Regions from separate parts of the Mycolicibacterium sp. XJ662 genome, predicted to be linked through region 1. Evidence: riboswitches for the same ligand, from Rfam matches in the RefSeq annotation. Region 1 holds a riboswitch; each other region holds the start of a gene.

Region 1 (5,681 bases):
GTCGAGCTGTGCCACGTCAAGGCTCGGCGTGATACCCGATTGTGGCGCAAGACCGTGCTTTTCGAGCACTGATCGCAGCGTCTCCGCGGCGTCGATGTTCAGCGGGCTGGACACCCACATGGCGTACGGAAGATTGATGAACCGGTTCTCCCGGACCGCCTTGAGGTTGCGGCTGGCCGGGTTGCTCTTCAGCGCTGCGATCTTTTCCTCGGCGGTCTGGCCCGGGTAGTCGACGAACACGATCAGGTCGGGGTCGGCGGTGGTGATCCGTTCCCAGCTCACCGTCGTCCAGGTGTCCTGGACATCTTCGGTGGCATTGCGGGCCCCGGCAGCGCCGATGATGCCCTGCGGCCCGCCGAATGCGCCGGACGAGAAGATGGTGTCTTTACCGCTGTCGAACAGGAAGACGGTCGGCTTCTGTTCGGGTTGCGGTGCGGCACGCAAGGTTTGCAGCCTCGCGGCGATATCGTCGGCCGCTCGCGCGCCCTGCTCGGCGTTTCCGGTGATGGTGCCGATGTTGCGCAGGTCGGTGTCGAGGGCAACCCACGGGTCCATGGTGCCGCGCTTGGCCTCCCCCTCGACCTGGCGGCATGCCTCCGACAGCTGGTAGACGTCGATGCCGTGCGTCGCAAGGATTTCCGGCGTGATCCCCCGCGCCTCCCCCATGCCGTAGTTGTATCCGGCGAAAAGCACCTGCGGTTGCGCGCCGACGATGTTCTCCAGGGTCGGTTGTGCCGGCGCGACCTCGTTGAGATCGTCCACCTGCGAACCGTATTCGAGGCGCAGCACGTCCACGTCGCGGGCCATGGAACTGACCGCGGTCATCTGCTCACGCGCGCCCGCGGCCAGTGCGATCGCGATCATTCCGCCGTCGTTGACGAACAATCGCTCGAGCGGCTGGTCGTAGGTGACCTCCTCACCGCAGTTGGTGACGCTGACCGTGTCGGCTGCCGAGGATGCGTCCGTCGGCGAGCCGCACGCGGTGCTCAAGCCCACCAATAGTGCGGAAAGGGTCAGGCTGGCCCGAACGTGTTGTGCCACTGTCATATACCTCGCGATTGGTTGAATGCCGGATCGGCGTGGGTGAGCAGGAGATGGCACCGTCCCGTCATGGGATGGGCGATGACGTCGCCGGCGACGTCGAACACCTCCGACAGCAGCCGCGAGTTCAGCACCTCGGTGGGTGGCCCGTGCGCGAAGAGGGTCCCGTGGGCGACGACGGCGACCGCGTCGAAATGCCGTAGTACGAGGTCGAGGTCGTGCATCGCGGCGACGACCGTGCATTCGAGGTCATCGAGAACCCGCATGAACCTCAGCCGCCAAGCGGCATCGAGGTGGTTGGTGGGTTCGTCGAGTACGAGTACCGATGTGCGCTGAGCCAGCGCCCGCGCAAGCACGACGCGGTGGCGTTCACCACCGGAGAGTTGTGAACACGACCGGTCGCCCCATCCGCGCAGCCCAACGGCGTCCAGCGCGTCGTCGATGATGCCCTGCTCTCCTAGCCCCGCGCCCGACCACGGATTGCGGTACGGGGTCCGCCCCAGCCCGACGGCTTCGGCGACCGTCAGCTCACCCGAAGGCCGCTCCTCCTGCCCGACCACCGCGATCGTGTGGGCCCGGCGCCGGGCGGGCATGCGGTGCAGATCTTCCCCGTCGACCCGGATCGTCCCAGCCGCCGGAGTGTCCAAGCCCGACAGGACACGCAGCAGCGTGGTCTTGCCCGAGCCGTTCGGCCCGACCACCGCCAGCCGGGTGCCGGGGGGAATCGTCAGATCCACACCGGCCACCACGGTTCTGCCACCGCGGCGACACTCGATGCCTCTCGCGCACACCGCCGAATCGCTCATGTGCTGTTCCCGAACTCGTAGCGCCTGCGCCCCATCAGGAACAGGAACACCGGTGCGCCGATCAGACCGGTGACGATGCCCAGCGGCATCTCCCGCGGTGCTGCCATCTCGCGCGAGATCACGTCGACCCACACCAGAAACAACGCCCCGGTGCAGACGGCGACCGGCAGCATCGCGCGATGCGTCGCCCCCACCACCAGCCGCGCGGCGTGCGGCACGATGAGCCCGACGAACCCGATGCCGCCGGAAACGGCGACCAGCACGCCGACCAGAACCGCCTGCATCAGGAACAGTGCGTTGCGCAGGGCGGGTACCGGCACGCCGAGGGAGGTGGCCGTGTCGGCGCCTGCGGCGTAGGCGTCGAGCCACGAATGGATCAGCAGCGCCCCGATGAACGAGATCAGCACCACCGCACCGGCAAGCGGCACCTTCGCCCACGTCGCACCGGCGACGCTGCCGAGCAGCCAGAACATCACGCTCTCGGCGGCGTGCGGATCGCCCGCGGTGAACACCAGCAGCGATGACAACGCCATGAACGCCGACGACAGCACCACGCCGGACAGGATCAGGCGCAGCGCGGTGAGCCCGCCCTGGGCGCGCGCCACCAGGTAGACGGTCAGCGCCGCGACCAGCGCGCCCATCAGCGCACCACCGGACAGCGCCCATATCCCCAGCGCGGCCAGCGCGCCCAGCGTCATCACTGCCGTCGCGCCCACCGCCGCACCCGCCGAGACGCCCAGCAGATACGGTTCGGCCAGCGGGTTGCGGACAAGGGCCTGCATCAGGGCGCCGGCCAGCGCCAGACCCGCGCCGACGATCGCCGCCAGCACCGAGCGCGGCAAGCGCAGATCCCAGACGATGACGTCGTATCCCGTCTCGACGGTTGCGCCGGTGAAGCGGCCGATGACGGTGCGCCACACGTCACCTAGCGGAATCTGCTCGGCGCCGAACGCGACCGATACGACGATGCTCACCGCCGTGAGGATCGCGAGCACCGTGGTCAGTGCGACAACCGAGACACGTCGCACCGTCGGCACGGGCGTCGCGCCGGTGCGACGAAGTGTCTTCTCGGTGACAGTCACGTCGAGAACTTGCCTCAATATGCCGGGGTATCCGAGCGCGAGATACCGGTGGACACAAGCGAGAACGGCAGGTCTTCGGACTCGGGATCGTCCGGACTCGACGCCTTCCCAGGAGTCCAGTGGCCTCCCAGTGACTAATGTCGAGCCCGTCCCCCATACCGCTGCGCGCCAGTTCCGGATTCCCACCGGATTCCCTGACACCCGCATACACGGATGTGACCGTTCTCAACGGTTGAGGCTACCTCATGGCGATTTGCAGTAAGAAGGCTTATTGACCGTTTACCGTGGCTCGAACGTGCGTTGACGCGTCGGCGGGAGGTGCTCTTGCTCGGTATAGGCGACGGCGGCTTCAGGAGCGCCGACGCGCGCAGGCACTATCTGGCGGCCTACGACGAGCTGCGGACGCTGACTGCACCACCGGACGTTGTCCACGACGTACCAACCAGGTTCGGCACCGTTCGGGTATATCAGCATGGGCCGGCCGACGGCGTACCCGTCGTGCTGATCCACGGGTTCTTCCTGACGTCGGCCATGTGGTGGGAGCAAGTCGCGGGGTTGGCAAGCGATTTCACCGTTTACACGTTGGATATGTTGGGCCAACCCGGGGCAAGCATTCAGTCGAAAACGATGTTCGCTCCCGCAGATTGCGCACGCAGCATCGACGAAGTCCTCGAGGGGCTGAGACTGCGTGCAGTCCACCTGGTCGGGCATTCGTACGGCGGTTGGCTCGCCACCCACACTGCCGCGCGTGCGCCCGGTCGGCTGGCGACCGTGACACTGGTTGATCCGGCCAGCACGGTGGCGCGGACTTCTGCAACGTTCTGGCGAAGTCTTGCACTCATAATGTCGCGCCCACGTTCCGTGCGAGCCGGAAGAGCCGCGGCATGGATTGCGGGTCACCCCGCCCCGGGCAGTTCCATCGACATGCTTGCCCGGTTGTTCACGGCCGGATTCGCGGCCTTCGCGCCGCCGGTGCGCACACCAGCGCTGCGCTTCCCCAGCGATCGTCTGTTGCGTTCAGTATCTATCCCGGTCCAAGTTCTTCTGGCGGGCAACACCGTTCACGATTCCGAAAAGGGTATTCGACGAATGCAGTCCGTGGTGCCGGCGTGGCGGTATCACCTCTGGCCGAATGCTTCCCACGCCTTGCCGATCGAGATCCCCGACGAGATAAACGCGTGTATCCGGCAGTTCGTCTGCTAATTTCACCCGGTGGCAGTGCGCCGAGGAAATGAGCCGAGCCGGAAAACGTTGGTTGCCACGGTTATCGCCGGTTTGGCGGTCGCGGCCGGCGTCGCCTGCGCAGGCACGACCGAACCCGCCGAACCGCCGGAGGTCGCATCTCCGGAGGCGCCGTCGTTCACCTGCCGCGGGCACGACGAACCGCGTACCCCGCGAAGCGTCGATGCGATTCAAGACGACACCGAGGACGACGAGACGACCATCGTCAGCGGCGTCTACGGGGACCCGGCGGCGGCCACCCGGTTCTGGGCGCAGCAGAGCGAGAGCGACTGCGGTCTGATGGCCACTCGCATGGTCGTCGGTGAAGTCACCGGTACCGCCCCCACCGAACGCGAGATCATCGACCTGGCGGCCGCCACGCCCAGCCAGTGCTCACCGGGCGAACCGGTGTACGACGAGAGTGTCGACCCCAGCGACGGCGGCGTCGGTCACGGCACCTGCTCGACCGATCTGCTGCTCCTCCTGGAGCACTATGGGATCGACGCGGATTACACCAACGACGCCGAAGCCGCCGACGGCGGGCTCGACACCGGCATCGACGCGTTGGCCGGCTATCTCGGCAACGGGCAACAGGCAATGGTGTGCGTGAACTCCCGCATCATCTGGGACACCGAAGGCGACCGGACCAACTGCGGTCACATGATCACCGTCGCGGCCATCGATTTCGACAATGACGCGGTCTATCTCGGCGACAGCGGCAGCGACGACACGCGCGGCGAGCAAGTCAGCATCGATGTGTTCGAATCCGCCTGGGCCACCGGTGACCACGAACTCGTGGTCACCGTCCCCTCTGGATAACTCCTCGCACTGCGGGGCGTTCTACGGAAATGACAGGGCAATCCCATGTCTTCGGGACGAGGCGCTCAGGAGGAGAACCATGAGCTTGGACAACATTTCCCACCTCGGTACGCAGGGGCTCGACGAGTTGGTGCCCTCGCGATATGCGGTGGCGGTCGGCGACATCGAGGTGTTGGTGATCAGCGACGGAGTATTGCCGATCACCAGCAAGACGATGGCGACCAACGCCGACGCAGTCGAGTTCGACGGTTGGCTGAACGACAGGTTCCTGCCACCGGACGTGCTCGACTGGCCGCTGAACGTGGTCGTGGTGCGCAGCGGTCAGCGGACCATCCTCGTCGACGCCGGGCTGGGCTTGGAGTTTCCGGACTTTCCGCGGGCCGGGCAGTTGGGCCGGCGGATGGAGGCCGCCGGAATCGATCCCGCAAGCGTGACCGACGTGGTGCTCACCCACTTACACATGGATCACGTGGGCGGCCTGCTGACCGAAGGGTTGAAGGAGCGGCTTCGCCCGGATCTGAAAATCCACGTGGCGAGCCTCGAGGCCGAGTTCTGGGAGGCACCCGATTTCTCCCGGACCGACATGCCTCAGCCGGTGCCGGACGTGCTTCGGCGGGTCGCCGCACAGTTCCTAGATGAGTACCGCGGCCAGCTGCGAACGTTCGAGATGGAGTACGAAGTGGCGCCGGGTGTGCTCGTGTCACGTACGGGA
Region 2 (5,681 bases), on a different contig from region 1:
TCCAGGACAACTCGTTGTCCTGGCAGTACACGTTGTTGTTGCCCTGCTGGGTGCGGCCGAGTTCGTCGCCGTGGCTGATCATCGGCACGCCCTGCGACAGCAGCAGCGTGGTCAGGAAGTTGCGCTGCTGGCGCGCCCGCAGCGCGTTGACCTCCGCGTCATCGGTCGGGCCTTCGACACCGCAGTTCCAGGACCGGTTGTGGCTCTCGCCGTCGTTGTTGTCCTCGCCGTTGGCCTCGTTGCGCTTCTCGTTGTAGGACACCAGGTCCCGCAGCGTGAACCCGTCGTGTGCGGTGACGAAGTTGATCGACGCGACGGGCCGACGCGCGGTGTGCTCGTAGAGGTCGGCCGAGCCGGTCAGCCGGTAGGCGAACTCGTCGAGGGTGGCCGGCTCACCGCGCCAGTAGTCGCGGACCGTGTCGCGGTACTTACCGTTCCACTCGGTCCACTGCGGCGGGAAGTTGCCGACCTGATAGCCGCCGGGCCCGACGTCCCACGGCTCGGCGATCAGCTTGACCTGGCTGACCGTCGGATCCTGCTGCACGAGTTCGAAGAACGTCGACAGCCGGTCCACGTCGTAGAACTCGCGGGCCAGCGTGGAGGCCAGGTCGAACCGGAACCCGTCGACGTGCATCTCGGTGACCCAGTAGCGCAGCGAATCCATGATCAGCTGCAGTGAGTGCGGGTGCCCGACGTTGAGGCTGTTGCCGGTGCCGGTGTAGTCCATGTAGTAGCGCTTGTCGTCCTCGACCAGCCGGTAGTAGGCCGCGTTGTCGATACCGCGGAAGCTGGCCGTCGGGCCCAGGTGGTTGCCCTCGGCGGTGTGGTTGTAGACGACGTCGAGCAGCACCTCGATGCCGGCTTCGTGCAGCGCGCGCACCATCGCCTTGAACTCCTGCACCTGGCCGCCGGGGTTGGGGCTGGAGCTGTACTTGGAGTCGGGGGCGAAGAAGCCGATGGTGTTGTAGCCCCAGTAGTTGGTGAGGCCCTTCTCCAGCAGCGTGGAGTCGTTGGCGAAGTGGTGCACCGGCATCAACTCGAGCGCGGTGACCCCCAGCGAGGTCAGATGCTCGATGATCACCGGATGCGCGACGGCCGCGTAGGTGCCGCGGATCTGCTCGGGGATGTCGGGATGCGTCTGGGTCAGCCCCTTGACGTGGGCTTCGTAGATGACGGTGTCGGCGTACTCGTAGCCGGGCGGGCGGTCGCTGCCCCAGTCGAAGAACGGGTTGATGACGACGGATTTCGGCATGGATGCCGCGGAGTCGTCGTCGTTGCGGCTGTCGGGTTCACCGAAGGTGTAGCCGAACAGCGCCTGGCCCCAGTCGAAGTTGCCGTCGATCGCTTTCGAGTACGGGTCCAGCAGCAGCTTGTTCGGGTTGCAACGCTGTCCCTCGGCCGGGTCGTAGGGGCCGTGCACCCGGTACCCGTAGCGCTGGCCGGGTTCGATGTTGGGGATGAAGCCGTGCCAGACGAACCCGTCGACCTCGGGCAGCGTCAGCCGCGACTCGGTGCCGTCACCGTCGAACAGACACAGCTCGACCTTGTCGGCGACCTCGCTGAACAGTGTGAAGTTGGTGCCGGTGCCGTCGTAGGTGGCGCCGAGCGGATATGCCTTACCGGGCCAGACTTCCAAGATTGCACTCCAGTGATCGGTGAACGAGACGATACGGGGGATGCCCAATCGCGGCGCATCGCAACCGTGGCGCTCCAACGTGAAGTTGTGCTCGAAAACCGCGCCGGATTCGCGCACAAGCTCACGTTCGGCGCCAGGAAATCCCCGTCGGATAGGCTGGGCAATGCAGCTGGTCTGCCGGCGCTGCAGTTTTGGCGTCGGCATCGAGCCACACGTGTGGCGAGAGGGAACCCGGTGAGAATCCGGGACTGTCCCGCAGCGGTATGCAGGAACGACCGCCGTCATCAGCACTGGCCTCAACGGGCTGGGAAGCGACGGCCAGTAGGGGCACTTCGGTGCGTGCCTGCGAGTCCGAAGACCTGCCGGCTGTACCGGACGCGCCGCGTCCGGTGGTTCCTCGCCTCGTGGAATGGGCAGTGGCCGAAGCGGTTACCTCCGCGTTCGGTGCGCGTCCCGTGGCGATGACCATCCGCCGTACAAGAGGACCGCGTCATGAACACCACCCCTTTCAGCGCCACCATTCTCGGATCTCCCCGCATCGGGCCGAACCGCGAACTCAAGCGCGCCGTCGAGAAGTACTGGGCAGGCAACTGCGATCGCAGCGAGCTGGAATCGACGGCCGCGCAGCTGCGCCGCGACACCTGGGAAGCCCTCGTCGCCGCCGGACTGGACTCCGTGCCGGTGAACACCTTCTCCTACTACGACCAGGTGCTCGACACCGCGGTGATGGTCGGGGCGCTACCGCCACGCGTTGCGGGGGTGGCCGATGATCTGGACCGCTACTTCGCCGCGGCCCGCGGCACCGACGAGATCGCACCGCTGGAGATGACCAAGTGGTTCGACACCAACTACCACTACATCGTGCCCGAGCTGGGTCCGGACACCCGCTTCACGCTCGATGCGACCAAGGTGCTGGCCGAGTTGAAGGAGGCCCAAGCGCTCGATGTGCCCGCCCGCCCGGTGCTCGTCGGCCCGATCACCTTCCTGGCGTTGTCCAAGGCCGTCGACGGGGCCGACGCACCGATCGAGCGGCTCGACGAGCTCGTCGCGGTGTACGGTCAGCTGCTCGGGAAGTTGGCCGATGCCGGCGCGGCATGGGTGCAGATCGACGAGCCCGTGTTGGTGACCGACATCCTCGACAACAGCGCGGAGCTGGCCGAGCGCACCTACGCCACCCTGGGTCGGGTCACCAACCGCCCGGCGCTGTTCGTCGCGACCTACTTCGGTGAGCTCACCGATGCGCTGCCCGCGCTGGCCCGCACGTCGGTGGAGGCCATCGGCGTCGACCTCGTCGCCGGGGGAGTGTCGGCGGTGGCGGCGGTGCCCGAGTTGGCCAACAAGATCCTGGTGGCCGGCGTCGTCGACGGACGCAATGTCTGGCGCACGAACCTGGAGTCCGCGCTGGCCACGTTGGCGACGCTGATGGGCCTGGCCGAGCATGTGGCGGTGTCGACGTCGTGCTCGACGTTGCACGTGCCGTACTCGCTGGACGCCGAGGACGGGTTGGACGCGCAGCTGCGCAGCTGGCTGGCATTCGGGTTCGAGAAGGTCAGCGAGGTGGTGGCGCTGTCGCGCGGTATCACGGTCGGCCGCGACGCCATTTCGGCCGAGGTCGCCGCGTCCAACGCCGCCGTCGCGTCGCGGCGCTCCGACCCGCGGCTGACCAACGCGGATGTGCGCGAGCGGATTTCGTCGATCGCCGCCTCCGGCTCCAAAAGGGGGCCGGCCGACGAGCGCCGCGCCGCCCAGCAAGACCGGCTGCAGCTGCCGGTGCTGCCGACGACCACGATCGGCTCGTATCCGCAGACCTCGGCCATCCGGGTGGCCCGCGCTGATTTGCGGGCGGGCAAGATCGACTACGCCGAGTACGTGCGCCGGATGAAGGCCGAGATCGCCGAGGTGATCAAGCTGCAGGAGGAGCTCGGCATCGACGTGTTGGTGCACGGCGAACCGGAGCGCAACGACATGGTGCAGTACTTCGCCGAGCAGCTCGACGGGTTCTTCGCCACGCACAACGGTTGGGTGCAGTCCTACGGCAGCCGCTGCGTGCGCCCGCCGATCCTCTACGGCGACGTCGCCCGGCCGAAGCCGATGACCGTGGAGTGGATCAGCTACGCGCAGTCGCTGACCGACAAGCCGGTCAAGGGCATGCTCACCGGCCCGGTGACGATTCTGGCGTGGTCGTTCGTGCGTGATGATCAGCCGCTGGCCGATACCGCGGCGCAGGTCGCGTTGGCCATCCGTGACGAGACGGTCGATCTGGAAGCCGCGGGCATCGGGATCATCCAGGTCGACGAGCCGGCGCTGCGCGAGCTGCTGCCGCTGCGGTCGAAGGACAAGGACGCCTACCTGCAGTGGGCGGTCGATGCGTTCCGGTTGGCGACCTCGGGTGTGGCGGACTCCACGCAGATCCACACGCACTTGTGCTATTCGGAGTTCGGCGAGGTGATCGGCGCGATCGCCGCGCTCGACGCCGATGTGACGTCGATCGAGGCGGCGCGGTCGCACATGGAGGTGCTGGAGGATCTCAACGCCGCGGGGTTCGCCAACAGCGTCGGGCCCGGTGTGTACGACATCCACTCGCCGCGGGTGCCCGGTGCCGACGAGATGGCGACGTCGCTGCGCGAGGCACTGGAAGCCGTTCCGGCAGAACGGTTGTGGGTCAATCCGGACTGCGGGCTCAAGACCCGCAAAACCGATGAGGTGACGGCGTCGCTGCGCAACATGGTCGCGGCGGCAAATCGGGTCCGCGGGGGCTAGCCGACTTGCACGCCGGCCGCGCGCAGGTCCTCGAGGGCCTTGGCGGTCGAATCCGGGGCGACGCCGGCGGTGAGATCCAGCAGCACCCGGGTGGTGAAACCGGCCTCGGCGGCGTCAACGGCCGTCGCGCGAACGCAGTGGTCGGTGGCGATCCCGACCACGTCGACCTCCTCGACGCCGCGCTGGCGCAGCCAGTCGGCGAGCGCGGTGCCGTCGTCGTCGGTGCCCTCGAAGCCGCTGTAGGCCGCGGAATAGTGGCCCTTGCGGAAGACGGCTTCCACGGCGGTGGCGTCGAACTCCGGGTGAAACTCCGCGCCGGGGGTGTCGACGACGCAATGCCTCGGCCAGGACACCTTGTAGTCCGGGTTGTCGGAGAAGTGGTCACCGGGATCGATGTGAAAGTCCTTGGTGGCCACGATATGTGCGTAGTCGGATTGGTCGGCGAGGAGGCGGGTGACGTTGCGTGCCACCTCGCTGCCGCCGGTCACGGCCAGCGATCCGCCCTCGCAGAAGTCGTTTTGCACGTCGACGATGATCAGCGCCTTCATACCCCCAACCGTAGCGCCGTCATCCGCCGAAGAGCAGATACAGCCCGGTGAACGTGTAGCCGACCATGACCAGCATCATCGCGAGCTGGCCAGTGAGTTGGTGGTCGGCGGGCAGCAGCCGCAGCGCGCGGTCGTGTGCGGCGATCACGCCGGCGACGTGGCCGGCCAGCACGCTACCGACCTTGATGGTGGCCAGCAGCGAAGGATGAAGCGACAGTACGTAGTTGACCTCGGCGTCGAGCCCAAACAGCAGGATGATCGTCTGTTGACCGCGTTCGACGAGGTAGGTCAGGTAGTGCGCGAAGACGTAGCCGATCACGATGGGGATCAGCGAATGCGCCATCTGTCCGGGCAGCGCGCGGCGCTGTGCGCGGTCGACGCCTCCGGTCGCGATTGCGGCCAGCCAGAACGTGGCTGCGACCACCCCGATGAACAGCAGCAGACCTGCCGTGCGGATCAAGGTAGCGGTCAGGGTGGACGTGGAGTTCTCGTCGACGAAATCGCGCCAGCGCGGCATCGCCGAAAAGCTGTCGAACGCCGTCGATCCCAGCAGCACCGCCATGACCGCGACGACCCCGGACCGGATCGGCAACGACGGCAGGTGGTCGAACGGATTGCCGATCGCCACCAGCCCGCTGCGCGGATCGCGCCGCCACGGCGACAGCCGCGACACAACCACGCTGTACACCTCGAACGGGTCGGCGCGGCCATACCAGCGGGGACCGCACAGCAGCCCT
Region 3 (5,681 bases), on a different contig from region 1:
GGTGGCGTGGCGCACCAGCGCGGGCGCCGCGGCGCGGCTGCCGGTGGCACGCGCGACGAATCTCAATAGGACGCTGAAGAGTTGGGCCGACGCGGGCTTGCAGGTGGTGGGCCTGGACGCGGGTGGGGACACCACGGTCGACGAACTCGACGGCGAGGGGCCGATGGTTGTGGTGGTCGGCTCGGAGGGCAAGGGATTGTCACGCCTGGTCCGCGAGAACTGCGATACCGTGGTGTCGATTCCGATGGCGGGGCCGACGGAGTCGCTGAACGCGTCGGTGGCCGCGGGCGTGGTGCTCGCCGAGATCGCCCGCCAGCGCCGCGGCTGAATCACACGCCGAACAGCTCGATGCTCACCCACAGCGCCAGCACCGACGCCACCAGAGTGAGCGGCACCGTGCACAGCCCGATGCGGCTGAATTCACCTGCACGAGCCGGCATTTCACGACGGACGACGCTGCGCCACAGCAGGTTGGCCAGCGACCCGATGTAGGTCAGGTTCGGTCCGATGTTCACGCCGATCAACACGGCCAGCACGGCCGCAGGCGACGACACCAGCGGCAGCAGCACCAGCACGGCAGGCAGGTTGTTGACCATGTTGGACAACACCGCGGCCACCACCGCGAGGACCAACAGCGCCGCCAAGCCGTGACCGGTCGGCAGCACATCGCGCATCGTGGCCCCCACGCCGTTGACGATCACGGCGTCGACCACCACACCCAGACACAGCACGAACACCAGGAACGGCACATCGGCCGCCGCCGCCATGCCGCGCACACTACTGGTGCGCCGCAGGAGGCCATGAGTGGCGAGCACCACCACCCCGGCAAGCGCGGCCCACGCCGGCGAGAACCCCAGCGTCGAGACGACACCGAAACCGAGCAACGTCAATCCCAGTATCACCAGCGGCAGCACCGGAACGCGCACCGTCTGAGCAGCCACTGCAGGTGTAGCCGGGACCGAAAGCTCGCCGGCGAAAACCCAGCGCAGCACGAGGAATTCGACGGCTATCGCCGCCAGCCAGGGCAGTGCCATGACGGCGGTGAAATGTAGAAACGAGATTCCGGCCGCGGTGAACGCCAACAGGTTCGTCAGGTTCGAGACCGGAAGAAGCAGTGAGGCACTGTTGGCCAGGTGCGCCGTGGCGTAGGCGTGGGCTTTGGGGGGTACGGCAAGTATCCGCGCCGTCGCCAGCACCACCGGGGTGAGCAGTACGACCGTCGCGTCCAGGCTCAGCACCGCGGTCGTCATCGCAGCGGCCACGAAAACCTTTGCGAAAAGCCGGTTCTGACTACCGGCGCTGGTGCGCGCCATCACCGCTCCTGCGGCGCGGAAGACGCCTTCGTCGTCGCAGAGCCGGGCCAGCACCAGCACGGCCGCGAGAAAGCCGACCACCGGCAACAGGCTTTTGATCTCCGCGATCGCGTCGGAAACCGAGATCACCCCGAACCCGATCAGCATTGCCACCGCGGGCAGCGCGACGATCACCTCGGGCCACTTATGCGGGCGCACAGCCGCAAAGGTCACCACGACGACCAGCGCGAGCAGCGCCAGCGTCAGATCCACGGATCGCTGCGCTGCCAGAGCGTCGGCAGGTGCAGCTTCACGCCGTCGTCGGCGGCCAGCCGCGACAGCACCCGCATCGAGACATCCAGGTCGTCGGTGGCGTACGGCAGTGCGCGCAACGGCTTGTGCAGCGGACGGAAGAAGTCGTCCCAGTGGATCAGCAGCACGCGGCGGGCACCGACGGTGCGGACCGTCTCGGTCCAGTAGTCGACCAGATAGCGCTCCGGCTGCAGACCGAGTTGCCCGACGCCCAGGCAGACCACCTCGGCATGCTGGCCCGCCAGCGCTCCCCGGACGAACCCGGCGCTGCCCTGGATCAGCAGGCGCCGGCCCGATTCCCGATGATGCAGCAGCGTCGACCACGCTTCGCCACACCGGTACGCCGACACCCTCACCGGCGGCACGATCGGTTCGGTGATGACGCCGGGAAACCGGTCGGGCGGGCTGTGCTGGCTCTCGATCAGCGTGACGTCGTAGTCGCCGAGGGTCACCGTCTCGCCGGACGCGACGACCATCAGACGGTCTTCCGGCAGCCGCCCACCACGACCGACATGGGCCGTCGAGGTGCCGCCCACCAGCTTGGCGCCGGTGCGTTCGGCGACCACCGCGCTGTCCATCGCGTGGTCGTAGTGCGTGTGTACGGGCAGCACGGCGTCGAGCCGGTCGACACCCATCCGGGCCAGGTAACCGTCGATGCGCGGCGCCGATGGGGACAGCTTGCGCAGGCCCAGTTCCGCCAGGCCGGGCCGGGAAAAGAAGCCGTCGGTCATCACCGCGGAGCGGCCGTCGTCCACGAGCAGCGTGGCGACCCCGGCCCAAGTGACGGTCAGCGCGGAGTCGGCGCTCGCCGCGGGCGCGTCGAAGTACTGCGTGTAGTCCGCCAACCTCGGCCGCCCGGGCTTCAAACGCATGCCGCAACTCTATTCGCAGGCTCGCCTGTGGCAATATCACTGCGCAAAGGCGACGGCGAATCCGAGGAAGCCGGTGCAATTCCGGCGCGGTCCCGCCACTGTGATCGGGTCGACGCGACCTGAGAGCCAGACACTCACCGTCGTCGCCACCTCACCACAACCGGGGCGGATTTCCCCAGGAGGTCGGGCTGTGAACATCGTCGCGCCGCTGTCCGAAATCGCCTGCTACGGCGGATTCTTCACGATCACGGTCGGCGGCGACGACCGAGGCTGGCGGCCGGTCCAGCGCTGTTACGCCGACGGTTGCGAGGACCTCATCGACATCACCGTCGACCGCTACCGCAGCCGCGACCGCCGGATCGCGGCCTCGACCGTTCAGCTCAGCCACGCCTCACGGCTGTGGTCACCGGTGCTGGCCTGCGCGCTCGGCTTCGGCGTCGTACCCGACCTCACCGAGCTCTACCGCAAGGACGACAGCACCGCGTTGCGGTTGGCGCACGCCGTCGCCGCACCCGTGGTGCCCAGCGCCGATGCGCTTTATCAGGTTGTGGTGGAACAACATCTCGAACCGCTCGCCGACGGGCTACGCGTCAAGTTGGCTCGCGGACTGCTCTACGGCAACGCAGCGTCGGCGTTGGTCGCGGCCTCGCGCGCGCTGATCACCGCACGGCCGGACCTGCAGCCTGGGATAGTCGCGATGACCGAAACGCTGTTGGCGACCGGAAAACTCACCGGGACAGGGATTCTCACCGGCCCTGTTCTGCAGTTCCGGCGGCGCAGCTGCTGTCTGTACTACCGCGCATCCGGTGGTGCCAAATGTCACGACTGCGGGCTCAAGAGAACGGCTTGAGCTCGACGCCCTCTTTGAGCAACCGCGCCCGAACCGCGTTCGCGATCTCCACCGCGCCCGGCGAATCCCCATGAATGCACACCGATTCGACGCTGACCGAGATCTTCGACCCGTCGACCGCGTCCACCCGTCCGGTCGCGACCATCGACGCCACCCGCTCGGCGATCTCGTCCACGTCGTGCAGCACGGCGTTGCGTTCGCGGCGCGAAACAAGTTGTCCGTCAGGGCGGTACGCGCGGTCGGCGAACACCTCGGACACCGTGCGCAGGCCCAGCTCCTGCGCCTCGGCGAAGAAGGCCGAACCGGCCAGCCCGAGCACCGGCAGCTCCCGGTCGACGGTGTGCACCGCCTCGGCCACCGCGCGGGCCTGGTCCCGGTTGGTGACGATCGCGTTGTACAGCGCACCGTGAGGTTTGACGTAGCGCACGGTCGAACCCGCCGCCTGCGCGAGTGCCTGCAGCGCGCCGATCTGGTAGATGACGTCGGCGGTCAGTTCCTCGGGCGCGACGTCGATGAAGCGGCGGCCGAAACCCGCCATGTCCTGGTAGCCGACCTGCGCGCCGATCCGCACCCCGCGTTCGACGGCGGCCCGGCAGGTGCGCGCCAGCGTCGCCGCGTCGCCGGCGTGGAAGCCGCACGCCACGTTGGCGCTGGTCACCATGTCGAGCATGGCGGCGTCGTCACCGAACTGCCAGACGCCGAAACTCTCACCGAGGTCGGCGTTCAGGTCGATGTGCAGGGCATTGGCGTCAGCCATGCCTCCAGCCTAATGCGGCGGGTCGCCAGCGGTTCTCGGAGACAAAATCGGCCAGCGGCCGCGCGTGTGCCCAGTCGTCGATCTCGAGCGCGGGCCGGTCGGGAAACTCCGGGACCGGGCCCAGGCACAGAATCGCCACCGGCTCGGCGCCCTCGGGGATGTCGAGCAGTTCGGCGAGCCGGGCGGGTTCGAAGATCGACACCCAACCCATGCCGAGCCCTTCGGCACGGGCCGCCAGCCACAGGTTCTGGATCGCGCACGACACCGACGCCAGATCCATCTGCGGCAGCGTGCGCCTACCGAACACGTGCGCATCGCGGCCGTCGCCCAGCGCCACCACGAAAAGCTCGGCGCATTCCAGGATGCCCTCGACCTTGAGCGCCAAAAACTCTTCACCGCGCGGCCCCAACGCGCGCGCGGTACGCAACCGCTCCTCGTCGACGAGGTCGTGGATCTGCCTGCGTAACCGGCGGTCGGTGATCCGGATGAACCGCCACGGCTGCATCAGCCCGACGCTGGGCGCGGCGTGCGCGGCGTGCAACAACCGGCCCAGCACGTCCTCGTCGACCGTGCTGTCCGGCACGAAGCGTCGCATGTCACGGCGCTCGGCGATCGCCCGGTAGACCGCGCGCCGCTCGGCGGGACTGAACGCGTGGCTGCTCACCCCGGACAGCATATGGGGCGAGCGAAGCGACGGGACCTGGTGAGGTGGCACGATCATCGGGTGACCTGTGAGCATGTCCTGATCGGCGCCACCGCGCTCGCGCAGCGCCTTGAGGCGGGTGAGCGGCCGACGATCCTCGATGTCCGTTGGGAGCTGGCAGAACCCGACGGCCGCGCCGCACACGCGCGCGGCCACATCCCCGGTGCGGTGTACGTGTCGCTGGAAGACGAACTGTCCGATCACACCGTGACCGGACAGGGGCGCCATCCGTTGCCGTCGGGTCGCGACGTCGAGGCCGCGGCGCGACGGTGGGGTGTGCGGGCTGGGGTGCCGGTGGTGGTGTACGACGACTGGAACCGAGCGGGTTCCGCGCGGGCGTGGTGGGTGCTGACCGCGGCAGGCATCGCCGACGTGCGCATCCTCGACGGCGGGCTGGCGGCGTGGACGGCGGCAGGCGGCGCGTTGGAAACCGGCGTCGTCACACCCGAACCGGGTGACGTCACCGTCGGGTACGACGATCTGTATGCCGGCGCGCGCCGCACGTTGACCGCCGCGCAGGCCGCCGGTGTGCCGCTGCTGGACGCGCGTGCCCCCGAACGGTTCCGCGGTGACGTCGAGCCCATCGACCCTGTGGCCGGGCACATTCCGGGTGCGCGAAACGTCCCGAGCACCAGCCTGCTGGCCGAGGACGGCACCTTCCTGCCGGAGGCGGAGCTGATCTCGCTGACCGGCGACGACGCGGTCGGCGCGTACTGCGGTTCAGGCGTCACCGCGGCGGTCGTCGTCGCGGCATTGGCCGCAGCAGGCCGAGACATTGCGCTGTACCCGGGTTCGTGGTCGCAATGGTGTTGCGACCCAGGGCGTCCGGTCGCGCGCGGCTAGCCGGCCGAGGAGGCGCGGGTGCGACGCCCCAGCGCCCAGCACACCAGGAAGA

The links. Region 1 has a riboswitch for cobalamin ahead of ABQE93_RS23320 (FecCD family ABC transporter permease). Riboswitches for the same ligand answer to the same signal wherever they lie in the genome.
Region 2: it holds a riboswitch for cobalamin, as region 1 does, so the genes downstream of both, metE (5-methyltetrahydropteroyltriglutamate--homocysteine S-methyltransferase) here and ABQE93_RS23320 (FecCD family ABC transporter permease) in region 1, are expected to answer to the same signal.
Region 3: it holds a riboswitch for cobalamin, as region 1 does, so the genes downstream of both, ABQE93_RS07175 ((2Fe-2S)-binding protein) here and ABQE93_RS23320 (FecCD family ABC transporter permease) in region 1, are expected to answer to the same signal.

The regions. Positions count from the first base shown of each region.
Region 1 is NZ_JBEFTL010000011.1:146,075-151,755, forward strand. Features, by position in the region: gene ABQE93_RS23310 (ABC transporter substrate-binding protein) at 1-999, opposite strand, end outside; gene ABQE93_RS23315 (ABC transporter ATP-binding protein) at 1,044-1,847, opposite strand; gene ABQE93_RS23320 (FecCD family ABC transporter permease) at 1,844-2,884, opposite strand; cobalamin riboswitch at 2,979-3,168, opposite strand; gene ABQE93_RS23325 (alpha/beta fold hydrolase) at 3,254-4,132, shown strand; gene ABQE93_RS23330 (hypothetical protein) at 4,181-4,969, shown strand; gene ABQE93_RS23335 (MBL fold metallo-hydrolase) at 5,049-5,681, shown strand, end outside.
Region 2 is NZ_JBEFTL010000001.1:1,156,542-1,162,222, forward strand. Features, by position in the region: gene glgX (glycogen debranching protein GlgX) at 1-1,669, opposite strand, end outside; cobalamin riboswitch at 1,818-2,017, shown strand; gene metE (5-methyltetrahydropteroyltriglutamate--homocysteine S-methyltransferase) at 2,129-4,396, shown strand; gene ABQE93_RS05420 (nicotinamidase) at 4,393-4,944, opposite strand; gene ABQE93_RS05425 (hypothetical protein) at 4,964-5,681, opposite strand, start outside.
Region 3 is NZ_JBEFTL010000001.1:1,519,855-1,525,535, forward strand. Features, by position in the region: gene rlmB (23S rRNA (guanosine(2251)-2'-O)-methyltransferase RlmB) at 1-328, shown strand, start outside; gene ABQE93_RS07165 (SLC13 family permease) at 330-1,565, opposite strand; gene ABQE93_RS07170 (MBL fold metallo-hydrolase) at 1,556-2,476, opposite strand; cobalamin riboswitch at 2,513-2,632, shown strand; gene ABQE93_RS07175 ((2Fe-2S)-binding protein) at 2,667-3,326, shown strand; gene ABQE93_RS07180 (LamB/YcsF family protein) at 3,310-4,083, opposite strand; gene bluB (5,6-dimethylbenzimidazole synthase) at 4,076-4,747, opposite strand; gene ABQE93_RS07190 (sulfurtransferase) at 4,808-5,629, shown strand; gene ABQE93_RS07195 (metal ABC transporter permease) at 5,626-5,681, opposite strand, start outside.